One region of the Lacticaseibacillus zeae subsp. silagei genome, then DNA from elsewhere that is predicted to be linked to it. Evidence: predicted binding sites of a transcription regulator. Region 1 holds the regulator's gene; the other holds the start of a gene.
The links. The regulator NrdR, encoded in region 1, represses ribonucleotide reductase genes. The targets are predictions, from matches to a motif close to ACACNATATATNGTGT.
Positions count from the first base shown of each region.

Region 1 (7,597 bases):
CGTTTGTGCCGTCCCATCCTGATTGGCAGATTTTCAGCTCGGACTATTCGCAAATCGAATTACGCGTGTTGTCCCATATTTCCGGTGACGAAAATATGCAACAAGCTTTTAAAAATGGCGTTGATATTCATGCCAACACTGCGATGAAAATTTTTGGCTTGGATTCACCGGATCAAGTCACGCCGGATATGCGTCGGCAGGCCAAGGCGACGAATTTTGGGATTGTCTACGGTATTAGTGATTATGGGTTAGCACAGAACATCGGGATTTCCCGCAAGCAAGCGAAAGCCTTTATCGATGGTTATTTCGAACAGTATCCCAAGGTTCATGATTACATGGCCAATATGGTTAAAAAGGCACGTGAAGACGGTTACGTCGAGACACTGTTCCATCGCCGCCGCTATTTGCCGCAAATTCATTCACGTAACTTTAATTTACGGAAATTTGCCGAGCGGACCGCGATGAACACGCCGATTCAAGGCAGTGCAGCGGACATTATCAAAGTTGCCATGATTCGCATGCAACAAGCATTAGCCGATGCCCATCTGCAAGCCAAAATGCTGTTGCAGGTTCACGATGAACTTATTTTTGAAGCCCCAACTGCGGAAATGGAGCAGCTTGGCAAGCTCGTGCCTAAAATCATGGACTCTGCCGTACAATTGGACGTGCCATTGAAAGTCGATAGCCACTACGGCCCGACTTGGTTTGATGCGAAATAAGGAGATCGGGAATGCCAGAGTTACCTGAAGTCGAAACGGTTCGCCGTTCATTATTGCCACTTATCAAAAGCAAACGGATCACCGCGATTAGTACGAATTGGGCGAAAATTCTGATTAATGGCTTACCGACTTTTCAAAAAGAGGTCGTGGGCGCTGCTGTCACCACGATTGATCGCCGCGGGAAATACCTGTTGATTCGGCTGAACAACGGCGAAACGATTGTCAGCCATTTACGCATGGAAGGCCGCTATTACGTTGTTAGTGATGCCCATACACCATTTGACAAGCACGATCATGTCACCTTTACGTTCCAGGATGGGAGCCAACTGCGCTACCGGGATTTACGCAAATTTGGCCGCATGCGCTTGATTCACACTGGTCAGGAACAATCAGTACCGGCGTTGGCAAAATTAGGGCCGGAGCCGACCCCTGCGACGTTTGACGAGGCGGCATTTGCCCAAAAACTAAAACGCCATCATAAAGCGATCAAGTCGGTTTTATTGGATCAAACCGTTGTTGCCGGCATCGGTAATATTTATGCAGACGAAGTTTTATGGCTCAGTCGCTTGAACCCGCTGCAGCCAGCTGATACGCTGACCAAAAAAGAAATCCACACTTTACATGATAATATTATCAAGGAGTTAGATGCGGCCATTGCTGCTGGCGGCACCAGCGCTCATACCTATGTTGATGCAGAAGGTAACCGCGGCTCTTTTCAAGATGCCTTGCATGTTTACGATCGGGAAGGGACGCCTTGTGATCGGTGCGGCACACTCATTGTTAAAATCAAAGTCGGCCAACGCGGCACCCACTATTGTCCCCACTGCCAACCTCTGCATCAAAGGAGGCGTCCGGCATGACCTATTTATTAGGCTTGACAGGTGGGATTGCATCGGGCAAATCAACGGTAAGCCGGGTTTTTAAAGCAGCTGGGTTTCCAGTCGTGGATGCAGATGTGATTGCCCGCCGGATTGTCGAACCCGGACGGCCAGCACTCGCCCGTATCGTTCAGGCGTTCGGGCCACAAGTGCTGCGCGAAGATGGTAAGCTTAACCGTGCCAAGCTTGGTGAGATTGTCTTTTCCCAACCGCGGCGTTTAGAGGCACTGAACCAAATTAATCGACCGTACTTGCGCGCGGCGATTAATCAAGCATTAGCCCAGGCAAAAGCCGGCGGTGCTGCGATTGTGATTGGTGACATTCCACTCCTTTACGAAGCCGATTATGTCGATGCATTCGATGGTGTTGCCGTGGTAACCGTTGATCCCAAGGTTCAGTTGGACCGGTTGATGGCCCGAGATGGTCTGACAGAAGCCGAAGCCAAGGAACGGATAGCATCACAGATACCTTTGGCGAAAAAAGCGGCTATGGCTGATTTTGTTATCGATAATAATGGGCGACCGGAAGCAACCATCGCCCAGGCAAAAGCCTTGATTCGTCAGCTGCAGCACCTATCATAAGCGGCGTGCGCGTGCTATAATAAGCTATCAAACTTTGATTAAGAAGGTGGAGTCGTGCAATGTCCCCATTGCCATCATAATAGTTCGCGGGTCGTTGATTCGCGTCCAACAGACGGCGGTCGGGCGATCCGACGCCGACGCGAATGCGAGAATTGCGGGTTTCGCTTCACGACTTTTGAACGAGTCGAGCAAACCCCGTTATTGGTAATTAAGAAAAACGGTACCAGAGAAGAGTTCAATCGTGAGAAGATTCTGAAAGGACTGATCCGGGCGGCAGAAAAACGACCGGTCACCATGGAGCAAATGCAAGGAATCGTTGACTCGGTTGAAAACCAATTGCGGGCGATTGGTGAAAATGAAGTTTCCAGTCAAGCCATTGGCGAGTATGTTATGTCCAAGCTAGCAGATGTTGACGACGTGGCTTATATTCGCTTCGCCAGTGTATATCGGCAGTTCAAAGATATGTCCGTCTTCATGCAAGAGCTTCAGGATATGATGAAGAAGGAAAAGACTAAGAAATAGTGATTGCGAAACAAACGGACCTGGGGCAGTTGTCTCAGGTCCGTTGTCTGAAAAGAGGTGAATTTGCGATGCAGCGTCCGGATACGTTTATGCCACAAGCAGGCTTTGTATTGACCAAGGCCGGTTATTTTAGCGACTTTGATGAAAAGATCGCCATCTCGCTTTATCAACCGCTCGTGGGGCCGATTGCCATGGCGCTTTATCTAAGTCTATGGCAGGAGGTCAAAGACCGCGCTTTGGTGACGGATCGGCGCCCACAACTCTGGCTGTTGGACTTGCTGGATATCGATATTGATCAACTTTTCGTGGCCCGCGTCAAACTGGAAGCAGTTGGCTTATTGCGGACCTATACGCAAGTTGATTCACTTGGACGCTATTATGCCTACGAGCTTTACCCGCCAGTGCGGCCGGATGCCTTTTTTAAAGACGATTTGTTGGGTTTACTGTTGTATGACAAGGTCGGTGAAAAGCGGTATGACGAATTGGTTGCGCAGTTCAGTCTGAAACCGGTTCGCCGCCCGGAATGGCAGGAGATCACAGCAAACTTTTTGGATGTGTTTCGCTTTGACCACAACCTAAGCGGGGAACCAAGTGCGGTGGTTGCGGCCAAAAAAGCAATGGATCAAAATCAGCCTCAGTTACCACGACTTGGTAATGGCGAAGGCTATGACTGGGAACTTCTGCAATCGCTGTTAGCCAACAGCAATATTCAGTCAGGTCAATTAGCTAAACATCAAGAGGCGTTGTATCAAATCGCTGGGTTTTACGGGATTCAACCGCCTGACTTTGCGCGGCTGATCAGTCGCGCAACCGATGTGATGACCGGTAAAATTGACTTGAATGCGCTTCGGCGGCTGGCTGAGCAAAGTTATACCCGTCAGCAGCCACAAACCAAGGCGCAACCAGTAGCAACCAAACCGCCAAAAGTGGCCAGTGCGGACGAGGCGCTGCTAAAAAGAGCGAAAAGTATGCCACCGCGCCAGTTTTTAACCGCAGCCAAACAGGCTAAGAATGACCGGATGTATCCAGCCAATAATGAATTGCGCGCGGTACAGAGCCTGAGTGAACGCAACGTTTTTGATGCGCCTACGATTAATATTTTGATTGATTATATTCTCCGAACAAATGACAGTATCAATCAAGCCTTGATGGATGCCATTGCCAACAGCTGGTTGAAGGCCAATGTGACGAGCCCGGAAGCAGCGTTGCAGCAAATTCATACGTTTGAAGAGCAAAAAGCCACCGGAAAAAGGCGTTTTCAAAGCCCAACCAAAGGCGTGCGGCAGGAGAAGCTGCCAGATTGGGCTAAGGAAGGCTATCAACCCAAGAAGAAAAAAGTCAGTGAGGCAGATCGTCAGACGTTGGCTGCTCAGCTGGAAAAGTTACGGCAACTCGGTGATAAGGGAGGGACGAAGTAATGGAAGATATGCGCAAACGCTTGGCAATGTTAATGGACTCTCGACAGTGGCGGGAGCGGTATTTTAAGATGGTCAAAGCAGCCTTGCAAGATCCTGATGTCCAGACCTTCCTTAAGCAACACGAGGCAGATTTGGCTGATGATGCGATTGATCGCGGCACGGCCAAAATATATGAATTTGTCAGTGAGCGTAACAAGATTGCCCGTGGTGAATTACCATTGGCACCCGGATATCAACCTACGCTGGTCGTTGCCAACGGGCTGATTGATGTTGCGTATGAGCCGACAGATGCAAAGCTTGCGGCTGATGAAGAGGCGAAGCAGGCGTCGCTGGTGACCTCGGTTAATATGCCTAAAGATATTCACGATGCAAGCCTAACGAATTACGATCCGACTGATGAGCGCGTAGATGCGCTTTTGGCCGCAAATCGGTTTGTCTTGGCAGTGGTCGCCGATCCCAAAACATTTCATCAAGGTTTATATCTAAGCGGCCCATTTGGCGTCGGTAAAACCTATTTGCTAGGCGCCATTGCCAATGATCTTGCCAGCAAAGGCGGCATTGCCACAACGCTGATTCATGTCCCGACCTTTGTTGTTGAAATGAAAAGTGCCATTGGCAGTAATACGGTGTTGAAAAAAATCGATAGTGTCAAACGCGCGCAAGTGCTGATGCTTGATGATATTGGTGCCGAAAGTATCAGTCCCTGGGTGCGGGACGATGTGCTTGGCATCATTTTGCAATATCGCATGCAGGAAAAAATGCCGACGCTCTTTAGCTCCAACAAAAGCATGGCCGATTTAACCGAATCTTTGGCCGGAACTGACCGCGGCAATTCCGAGATGCTAAAAGCCCAACGCATCATGGAGCGGATTCGTTTTCTCGCTAAGGAAGTAACGGTTGGCGGAGAAAATCGCCGTAATCCGTTGGCTAATTAAGTGCGATTCAAAAAAGAATAACGCAATTTTCAGAAAACCGCTTGCACCCAGCCGCGCAATGTGGTTCAATGTAGCTATCGAAGACGGAAGCAATAAAGGATCATCCGACAGAGAGCAAGGCCGCGGCTGAAAGTCTTGCAAGATCTGATCCGAACCACTTCTCGAGATTGCCGAAAGGCCCAGTTGCGCAGGTTACGCGTTAATGAAGTGGCCCGCAGCAAGACTGTCGGCAACCTGGGTGGAACCGCGATCACAAATCGTCCCTGATGTCTCTTAGGAGATATTAGGGGCGATTTTTTTGTGAGCGTGAGCCAGCCCGGTTAGAAACCGGAGTGTAAGTGGCCTTGGGCGTGATGGCCGGTCTTTGGCCATTGCGACCAAGGTCCTTACACGCAGGTTTCTGGGCTGGCGAACGCGTTATCGAAAGCGGAAAGCCGCAGTGCCTTGGTCATTGCACCCAAGGTCCTCACACAGGTCTCTGCATCGGTGAACGGATGGTTTCTTCGAAAAAACAACAAGGGAGAGCTTACTTATGGCATTAGATATTACGTTTCCAGATGGCAATGTTAAACAATTTCCAGATGGTACAACGGTGAAAGCTATTACAGAAGGCATCAGTAATAGTTTGGCCAAAAAGGCGGTTGCCGGCAAGTTGGATGGCGAGTTGATCGCCTATGACGAACCGATTGCCCATTCTGGCAAACTGCAGATTATGACTAAAGACGATGCTGAGGGGCTGACGGTTCTCCGGCAAACGGCTGCGTTTGTTTTGGCTGCAGCACTCAAAGCTTTGTATCCTGATATTCATTTTGGGCAGGGTCAAGCGACCGAGGATGGCTTCTATTACGATACCGATCGGGCAGATGGCCAGGTGAGTGTCGATGATTTGCCAACGGTTCAAAAGAAAATGGAAGAAATCATTAAGGCCAACGCTGCTTTGGAACCGGTTGTTCTCAGTCGTGCCGATGCCTTTGCCCGCTTCAAAGATGATCCTTTCAAGAAGCAATTGGTCGAAGCTGCTGGTGATCCGATTAAGGGTTACAAGCTCGGCGACTTTGTTGATTTTGAAGAAAAGGTCCTGCTACCAAGTCTCAAAGATCTGAAGCATTTCAAACTATTATCAGTTGCCGGCGCATACTGGCAAGGCAAGAGCAGCAATCCGATGCTGCAACGGATTTACGGGACGGCTTATTGGAGTGAAAAAGGCCTTGAGGATGATGCTAAACGCCGTCAGGAAGCCGCTGAGCATGATCACCGGGTTATCGGCCGCGACTTGGATCTTTTCTTCGTTGATCCTAAAGTCGGTGCTGGCTTACCTTACTGGATGCCAAACGGGGCAACAATCCGGCGGGTGATCGAACGGTATATTATCGACAAGGAAATCGCAGACGGCTATGAACACGTTTATACGCCGGTGCTAGCCAACCTCGACTTATACAAGACATCCGGTCACTGGGATCACTACCGCGAAGACATGTTCCCGCCAATGGACATGGGCGATGGTGAAATGCTTGAATTGCGGCCGATGAACTGCCCAAGCCACATTCAGATTTACAACCATCATATCCGCTCTTATCGTGAATTACCGCTGCGCATTGCTGAATTGGGCATGATGCACCGCTATGAAAAGTCCGGCGCACTGTCCGGCTTGCAACGTGTGCGGGAAATGACGTTAAATGATGGTCACACCTTTGTTGCCTTGGATCAGGTTCAAGAAGAATTCAAAAAGATTCTGCGCCTGATCATGGACGTTTACGAAGACTTCAACATTACCGATTACAGCTTCCGGCTTTCATACCGTGATCCCAAGAATACCGAAAAGTATTTTGATGACGATGAAATGTGGACCCGCAGCCAGAGCATGCTTAAAGGTGCGATGGATGATCTGCATCTTGATTACTACGAAGCTGAAGGTGAAGCTGCCTTTTATGGGCCAAAGCTGGATATCCAGACCAAGACGGCCTTGGGTAATGACGAAACGATGTCGACCATCCAGTTGGACTTCATGTTGCCAGAACGCTTCAACCTGACCTATGTCGGCAAAGATGGTGAAGAACATCGACCAGTCATGATTCACCGCGGGATTGTCGGCACGATGGAACGGTTCATCGCTTATCTGACCGAAATCTACAAGGGTGCCTTCCCGACCTGGTTAGCCCCGACGCAGGCTGTTTTGATTCCGGTTAACAATGATCTGCACTTAGACTATGTCAACCGCATTAAGCGCCAGATGTTGGCCGCTGGCTTGCGGGTCAAAGTCGATGATCGGAATGAAAAGATGGGCTACAAGATCCGTGAAGCCCAAACCAAGAAGATTCCATATACGGTCGTTGTCGGTGACAAAGAACTCAACGATGCTGCCGTTTCGGTTCGGCGTTACGGCGATGAGCACACCGAAGAAGAAGCCGGTAACATGTTCATTGACGCGATGGTCGCCGAAGTCAAGAACTACAGTCGCGATGGCAAAACCAAGCCCACCGAGGCAAAGAAGGTTTTAGGCGATAAATAGCTTGTTGAAGTGAACAAAGAGGGAACCCTTGGATG
Region 1 is NZ_CP132484.1:1,468,357-1,475,953, forward strand. Features, by position in the region: gene polA (DNA polymerase I) at 1-719, shown strand, start outside; gene mutM (bifunctional DNA-formamidopyrimidine glycosylase/DNA-(apurinic or apyrimidinic site) lyase) at 731-1,579, shown strand; gene coaE (dephospho-CoA kinase) at 1,576-2,178, shown strand; gene nrdR (transcriptional regulator NrdR) at 2,233-2,700, shown strand; gene LACZS1_RS06985 (replication initiation and membrane attachment family protein) at 2,769-4,118, shown strand; gene dnaI (primosomal protein DnaI) at 4,118-5,053, shown strand; gene thrS (threonine--tRNA ligase) at 5,586-7,562, shown strand.

Region 2 (7,597 bases), 850 kb from region 1:
AGAAACCAAGTAATAATGGAAGGAGCAGACTGATGAAATTTATCAAAAGTGTTTTTGCGGAAATGAAGGCTGTTACGTGGCCGACCGCGAAACAGACACGGCGTGATACGTTTACCGTCATCATGACTTCCATTATCTTTGCCATTTATTTTGCGGCGGTAGATTGGGTCATTAACATGATCTTTCAGGCGTTCTTGTATTAAAGCCTGACAAACCGCTTCATCTTTGCTATACTATGAGCAGCGCAAAACCGCCTTCGATGACGGTTTTTTATTTTGACTCAAAACACAAAAAGGAGACGCATTATGGCTGAAACAGTAACATCGGCAGAGAAACATTGGTACGTGTTGCACACTTATTCCGGTTATGAGAATAAGGTGAAGACGAACCTTGAACAGCGGACGACCAGCATGAATATGGATGATTATATTTTTCGGGTGGTCGTTCCTGAAGAAGAGGAACATGAACAAAAGAATGGTAAGGATAAAGTCGAGATGAAGAAGACTTTTCCTGGCTATGTGTTGGTTGAAATGGTCATGACTGACCAGTCTTGGTTTGTGGTCCGGAATACGCCGGGAGTTACGGGGTTTGTCGGTTCACATGGTGCCGGTTCAAAGCCAGCGCCTTTGCTGCCGGAAGAAGTTGCCAGTGTCCTGCATTCGATGGGCATGAGCACGCGTCATCAGAATGTTGAGTTTGATGTGGGCGAGCCAGTGACGATTATCGACGGTGCCTTTACCGGCATGCATGGTAAAGTGACGGCAGTTGATAAGGATAAGATGAAGTTGAAAGTTGTTACGGAAATGTTTGACCGTGAAGTGACAGCTGAATTGGACTTTGATCAAGTCGACAAGCTGTAGGTAACGCGTATGAGCGGCTGGTTCTGGATTCTTGTGACGCTGGGCGTGATTATCGTTGTCGGTGGCCTTGCAGACTATCTTTTGTTGGCCCGGACTGGCTACGCGCCGGTTCCGCTCGTGATGGATCCAACGCCGACGTTGTTTATTCCCGGGCATCTGGGGACGCGGTATTCGTTTGGCCATATGTTGTGGCGTATGCAGCGGCGTTATGGCTTAAGTAAGGATGTCGTGGCGATTGTCGCCCCGGATAGCAGCGTTCATTTGCGCGGACAGTTGAATCTGAATCACCACGCTGCCGTTCAGGTGTTGTATACGGACAAAACGGTGCGGCCCGCTGCCCAGTTGCGCGGGTTAAAGCATGTGATCGCCGCTTTGCAGGAGCAGCAGGCGTTTACGCGGGTTAATTTGGTCGCGCATTCGATGGGCGGGGTGACGGCGGTGCTGTATTTATTGAGCCAACCTGCCGTTCCGGTTGCTAATTTGGTGACGATTGCCGCACCGATGAATGATGTGGAGGTTGCGCGGCGTTCGCCGATTCTTAATTGGCCGTTGACTCGTCAAGGACCGGAGCACACGGCGCCGATCTATCAGTACTTTCAACGTTCGATTACCAACTTGCCGCCAGATTTGCGGTGGTTGAATATTGCCGGCGATTTGATGTTGGGTGGGCGCCACGATGGCGAAGTGGCGATCAGCAGCAGCTTTGCCGTGCGGTATTTAGTGAAGGATCGGATTAAAGATTATACCGAAGTTGTGATTCGCGGACCGCGGGCAGCCCATAGTCTACTACACGAGAATCGGTTGGTGGATCATGATATCGCCGAATATTTATGGCAGCGGCAACGCGACTTTTAAGTGCTGCTGAATTAAAGTTTTGCGGACAGAAGCCGCTCAAGGAGTAAACAAATATGGCAGAAGTATATTTGGCTGCACCGTTTTTTGATCCTGCTCAGATTGAGCGGCTTGATCAGGTTTTGGCAGCTTTGCATGCAAATGAATCGGTCACCGCTATTTTTTCACCGCGCGATGACACGAATAAGGCGGGGTTAACGCCGAACTCACCAGGGTGGCAGCGGCAGGTGTTTGGTGAAGACATTCAGGGTCTGCACCGCTCGACGGTCTTAGTCGCCATTCTGGATTATGTCGGTGAAAACCCCGATCCGGGAACGGCATTTGAGATCGGGTACGCCTATGCGCACCACATGCCAATCGTGGCGCTTCAGCTTGGCGAGATGAAAATGAATCTGATGTTGGCAGGATCGATTACCTGCTTTGTGAATGATTTGGCCGAGCTTAAAAGTCTTGATTTGGACCATGTGTTAGTGCGGCCGTATGTCGGACCAGTCTTTTAAATCCACAAATAGATCAGATGTCGCCAGCGTTTTCTTGCGCTGGCGATTTTTTAATTTCGCCTGTATTTTTAAAAAGCCGTGCAGCCCGCGTTGAGCAGGTGGTTGCCAACATTGACAATTTGTTATTGATTAATCTATATCTTGATATTAGGTTCGTTTGGCTATACCATATCTTGTATACGGGAGGGACAGCTATGCAAGTTATGATGAAACCGATCACCTTGGCACCTGATTTTATTGCCGAGGTCAAGAAAGAAATTAAGCCACACTGGGGTGAACTGGGGTGGGTCACGTATAAGCGGACCTATGCCCGGTGGTTGCCGGATCAACAACGTACCGAGAATTGGGATGAAACCGTCAAACGAGTGGTTGAGGGGAATATTAACCTTGATCCGCGGTTACATACAGCCAATCCCGATTCAGAAGTCGTGGACGAACTGCAAAAAGAGGCACGGAATCTTTTCAAGCTTATTTACGGGCTGGCCGGCACGCCATCTGGCCGTAACCTGTGGATTTCCGGAACCGATTATCAAAAGCGCAATGGCGATGCCTTGAATAATTGTTGGTTTATCGCCATTCGCCCGCAGCCATATGGTGAGTCGCATATCGTCCCGACAGATTTTTCGGCTGACCAGCCTGCTGTCTCGATGCCGTATTCCTTTATGTTTGACGAATTGATGAAAGGCGGCGGCATCGGTTTTTCCGTCACCAAAGACAACATTGCCAAATTGCCGCCAGTCGCAAACGCCGTTGACCTGACGATTGTGATTGATCGCAGCAGTGCCAGCTATGCGGAATCACTGAAAATGGGTGCGGTTGATCGGGAAGCTTGGGAACAGGCGCATGCAGCCGAGCATAATGATCGCTACGTTTTGCCTGATACCCGTGAAGGCTGGGTTTTAGCCAACGCAAAGGTGATTGATCATCATTTTGCAACGACCAATCCTAGTGGTCAGACCAAACTGGTACTGGATATCAGTCGGATTCGGCCAAAAGGCGCCCGGATTCATGGCTTTGGCGGCACGGCTTCCGGCCCGATGCCATTAGTCGAGATGTTGCTGGATATTAACAAGGTGCTTAATGCCCGGGTTGGCCAGCGGTTGACTGCGGTTGACGCCACGGATATTGGCAACTTGATCGGCAAGACGGTCGTGGCCGGCAATGTGCGGCGTTCCGCGGAAATGTCGTTAGGCTCGGCCGATGATGACGCGTTCATCACGATGAAGCAGGATCAAAAAAAGCTTTATCATCACCGCTGGGCATCTAATAACAGTGTCGCGATTGATACGCAGTTTGACGCTTATGCACCGATTGCGACAGCCATTGCCAAAAACGGTGAACCGGGTGTTGTGAACCTCGATTTATCACGCCGCTTCGGCCGGATTGTCGATGGTGAAAACGCGGCTAACGATCCGGATGTGGAAGGCACCAACCCATGTGGCGAGATTTCGTTAGCCAATGGTGAACCGTGCAATCTGTTTGAACTCTTTCCGGTCGTTGCAGTGCAACAAGGCTGGAAGCTGAAGCAGGCCTTCGCACTGGCAACGCGGTATGCCAAGCGGGTAACCTTCAGCAATTACGACTGGCAGGTTTCCCGTGATATTATTAGGAAGAATCGCCGCATCGGCATTTCGATGTCCGGAATTCAGGATTGGTTCCTGGATGATTTCGGTCATCGCGTCGTATCCGGATTTGAACCGGTTGTGGATCCGCACACCGGTAAAATGCTTGAGAAGCCGATTTATAACCCGGAAATCAAGCAAGCAGTGGATGGCTTGTATCACGCGGTGGTTGATGCGGATCAGGCTTATTCCGATGCATTGGGCTGTGAGCCTTCCCGCAAACACACCACGGTTAAGCCATCGGGAACCGTTGCTAAGCTGGCAGGGGTTTCAGAAGGTATGCACTTCCATTATGCTGGTTATTTGATTCAGCGTATTCGTTTCCAGGCCAACGATCCGTTGCTGCCGGCTTTGAAAGCATGCGGTTATCATATTGAGCCGGATGTTTACACCAAGAACACGATGGTTGTCGAGTTCCCGATTCGCGCGGCGCATGCCGATGATCCGGCATTTGCTTCGGCCGGGACGGTTTCAATTGCCGAACAGATCGCGACCCAGGCGTTCTTGCAGACATACTGGTCGGATAATGCGGTCAGCTGCACGGTCACCTTCCAGCCGGAAGAAGCCGATCAGATTGCCGGCTTGTTGTCACAGTATCGGCACGTGATCAAGTCAACATCCATGTTGCCGTACGTTGGCTCAGGCTTCAAGCAGGCACCAAAAGAGCCGATTGATGCAGACACCTATCAGCAAAAGTGCGCCAAGATTCACGGATCGGTCGCAGCTGTTTTTGCCGCCCAAAATGCCAATCATGATCAAAAAGATCTGGAATTAGTTGACCAGACGGATTGTGCTGGCGGCGCTTGCCCAATTAAGTAAAAATGCGGAGGAAAATGAAGGTTATGTTGAAGAAAGCTTTACGTTCACTGGTTGTCTTTTTTGCAGCAATATTTGTGCTAGCTGGGTGCAGCAACAGTTCGAGCAGCGCTGCCAAATCCAGCAGCAAGCCGAACCAAATTGTGGTCACTTACCAGTTGAAGCAAAATGGCAAGGCGTTTGCCAAGAAAAAGATTACCCAGCCGAAAAAGTCAGTGGTGATGACCGGTCTGAAAAAAGGTTGGTCGGTCAAGGCTTCGAAAGGGTTTATCACTGAGATTGCCGGCAAGAAGCAAAATGTTGCCAAGAAGACCTACTGGCTGTACACCATCAATGGCAAGATGGCGAAAAAAGGTGCCACAACGCAACCGGTCAAGAACCACGATAAAGTCGTTTTTGACCTGAGTGTTACCAAATGAAGCTGCCAGCGTCAGCCAAAAAGCCATCGCCTGTTCGGGCGGTGGCTTTGCTTGGTCTATTGACGGCTTTGTGCACGGTTTTGCGGATCGTTAAAGTGCCGATTCCCAACGTTCAGCCGGTGACAGATATTTTGATGGTCGTGACGTTGTTACTTGGGCTGCGCTGGGGACTCGGCTTGACCGTCAGTACGCTGGTGGTCTCCAACCTTGTTTTAGGATTTGGCTTGTGGACGCTTCCGCAAATCGCGGCCTATATGATCTGTATGCTCGTGTTACAGGCGATTGTGCTGATGTTGCCGATTGTCCGGCGCCTGCTCTGGCTCCAAATCGGCTTAGCCGGGTTACTTGGGTATCTTTACGGGTTTGTTGTCAGTCTGGGGATGGCGGTCATCGGCAGTTTGAATGGGCTGGGCTTTTGGGCGTATTATATCAGTGGTTTGTTGTTTGATACTTATCATGCGATCGGAAATCTTGTTTTTTATCCGATTGTACTGTTGGTGTTGCAACAAGGACTGAAACGGTTCAATCGCGGATAAAGCACTTACGGAAAAGAGGACTCGGCATGAAACTTTACACAAAAGTCGGTGATCACGGTGCCACGAAACAGATTAATGGTAAGAAAGTGCCGAAATATGATCCCCAAATTATTGCGCTGGGCGATTTGGACGAGCTTGATTCATGGCTCGGCTATGTCGCGTCGCAAGCAACTGCGACGCCGGGATTTGATTGGCTTGCGCAGGCGTTGGAGGATCGGCAGCGGGAGCTTTATGAGTTGCTGGCTGACGTCGCGGTGCCGCGGCACCACACCATTACCGAAGCGCATGTCAAGGCACTGGAAGATGCGATTGATGACATGATGGCCCAGGTGCCGCGCATCACCGCTTTTGTGTTACCCGGTGGCCATCCGCTGGCAGCGGCGTTGCAATATGGCCGCGCCGTGGCACGTCGGGCAGAGCGCTCGCTGGATCTGCTGGCTGAGGGAGATAAGACTGTTACTGCGGTGGTTTTGCAATACAGTAATCGGCTGTCTGATTACCTTTTTGCATTGGCACGTTACGTCAATTTCAAGGCAGGCGTTCCTGAAGTGAAAAGTAAGAAAGCACATAAGGGATAGAAAAGGCCTTAATCCGGTTTTGCTGGACTAAGGCTTTTCGTTTGCACGCAAATTGTCATTGAGAATGGTTTATTCTGCCTGTGAAATATCATCCGACTCGCTTAGTGGATACATTTGTAACAGGTTGTGCTGCTCGAACCAATAACCAAGTCGCAGTAACTGATCTTCGCGACCCTTCGCAGCCACAAACTGAATGCCTAGTGGTAGACCATCCGGTGATATCGCGGTGGGTAAGCTAATGGCCGGGGCGCCGGTTAAGTTGGCTTGTTGGGTGAACGGCGAGTATGCGAGGCTGGGCTCAAATAAATCCCAGACGAGCTGCTTTTGTTCTTCAAGCGCAAGCTCGGCTGCATGTTTCATTTTATCGACGATGGCAGGTGATTGTAACTCGGCATCAATGCGCGGCGCCGTTTTGGCTGTCGTTGGCGTCAACAGCAGATCATAGCTGTCGTGGAAATGACTGTAAGCTTCGGCTGCCTGATCCCAGACTCCCAACGAGCGGCTATAGTCAGCGGCCGTCGTGTGCAGTCCGGCTTGATAAATGGCCCACGTGACGGGTTCGACGTCTTCCGCAGTGACCGCGCGGCCGGTTTGCTCGGTATAGGCTTGGAACATGGCCGCCGTCTCGCCGCCGTTCATCAAATAATAAGCCTTCATCAATGCCGTGCCATCCACATCGGGTTGTGCTTCAACAACCGTGTGCCCAGCCGCGCGCAACGCATCCACGGCTAACGCGACTGCCTTGACTGCCGTTGCGCTAACCGGTGTTCCGACAGGCGATTGCGTGGTGTAGGCGATTTTTAACGGCCGCGGGTCATTGACGTCTTCGAGATGCAGCGGTGGCGCAATAAACGGTGCGGCTAATTGGGTAGTTGCCAGTCCGCGCAACAAGGCCTCAGTGTCAGCCATAGTGCGGGTCAAGGCAAAATTAATGGAAGCACCTTGCCACCCGCGCCACTCACCAGGCCCGGTCGGCACCCGGCCGCGGGTAGGTTTTAAGCCGATTAAGCCGGAAAAAGAAGCGGGGATCCGAATCGAACCGCCACCGTCAGATCCGGCAGCAAGCAGACTGATGCCAGCCGCGACCAACGCCGCCGCCCCGCCGGAAGAGCCACCTGGCGAATAGTCCAGATTCCACGGATTGCGTGCCGGACCGTAAAGCGTGGCATCAGTGATATTTTTAAAGCCGAACTCCGGGACATTACTTTGACCGATGATCACAAAACCCAGTGCCTGTAATGCCTTGACAAAGTTGTTGGTGCTGGTAGCTTTGGCATCTTTGAATAGTCGACTGCCCGCTGTGGCCGGTGCGCCGGCGAAGTTTTGCCCCAGGCCTTTCAAGACCAGCGGCACACCCAAGAATGGTTGGCCGGTGTCTTTCAGTTGCGCGGCATCGTGTTTGGCAGCCGCAAAC
Region 2 is NZ_CP132484.1:2,318,281-2,325,877, reverse strand. Features, by position in the region: gene rpmG (50S ribosomal protein L33) at 1-13, shown strand, start outside; gene secE (preprotein translocase subunit SecE) at 33-203, shown strand; gene nusG (transcription termination/antitermination protein NusG) at 306-860, shown strand; gene LACZS1_RS10800 (alpha/beta fold hydrolase) at 870-1,715, shown strand; gene LACZS1_RS10795 (nucleoside 2-deoxyribosyltransferase) at 1,769-2,212, shown strand; gene nrdJ (ribonucleoside-triphosphate reductase, adenosylcobalamin-dependent) at 2,407-4,653, shown strand; gene LACZS1_RS10785 (DUF4430 domain-containing protein) at 4,680-5,069, shown strand; gene LACZS1_RS10780 (ECF transporter S component) at 5,066-5,605, shown strand; gene LACZS1_RS10775 (cob(I)yrinic acid a,c-diamide adenosyltransferase) at 5,632-6,183, shown strand; gene LACZS1_RS10770 (amidase) at 6,253-7,597, opposite strand, start outside.
Region 2: nrdJ (ribonucleoside-triphosphate reductase, adenosylcobalamin-dependent) is a predicted target of NrdR. The motif match lies at 2,376-2,391, and genes of this name have one in related genera.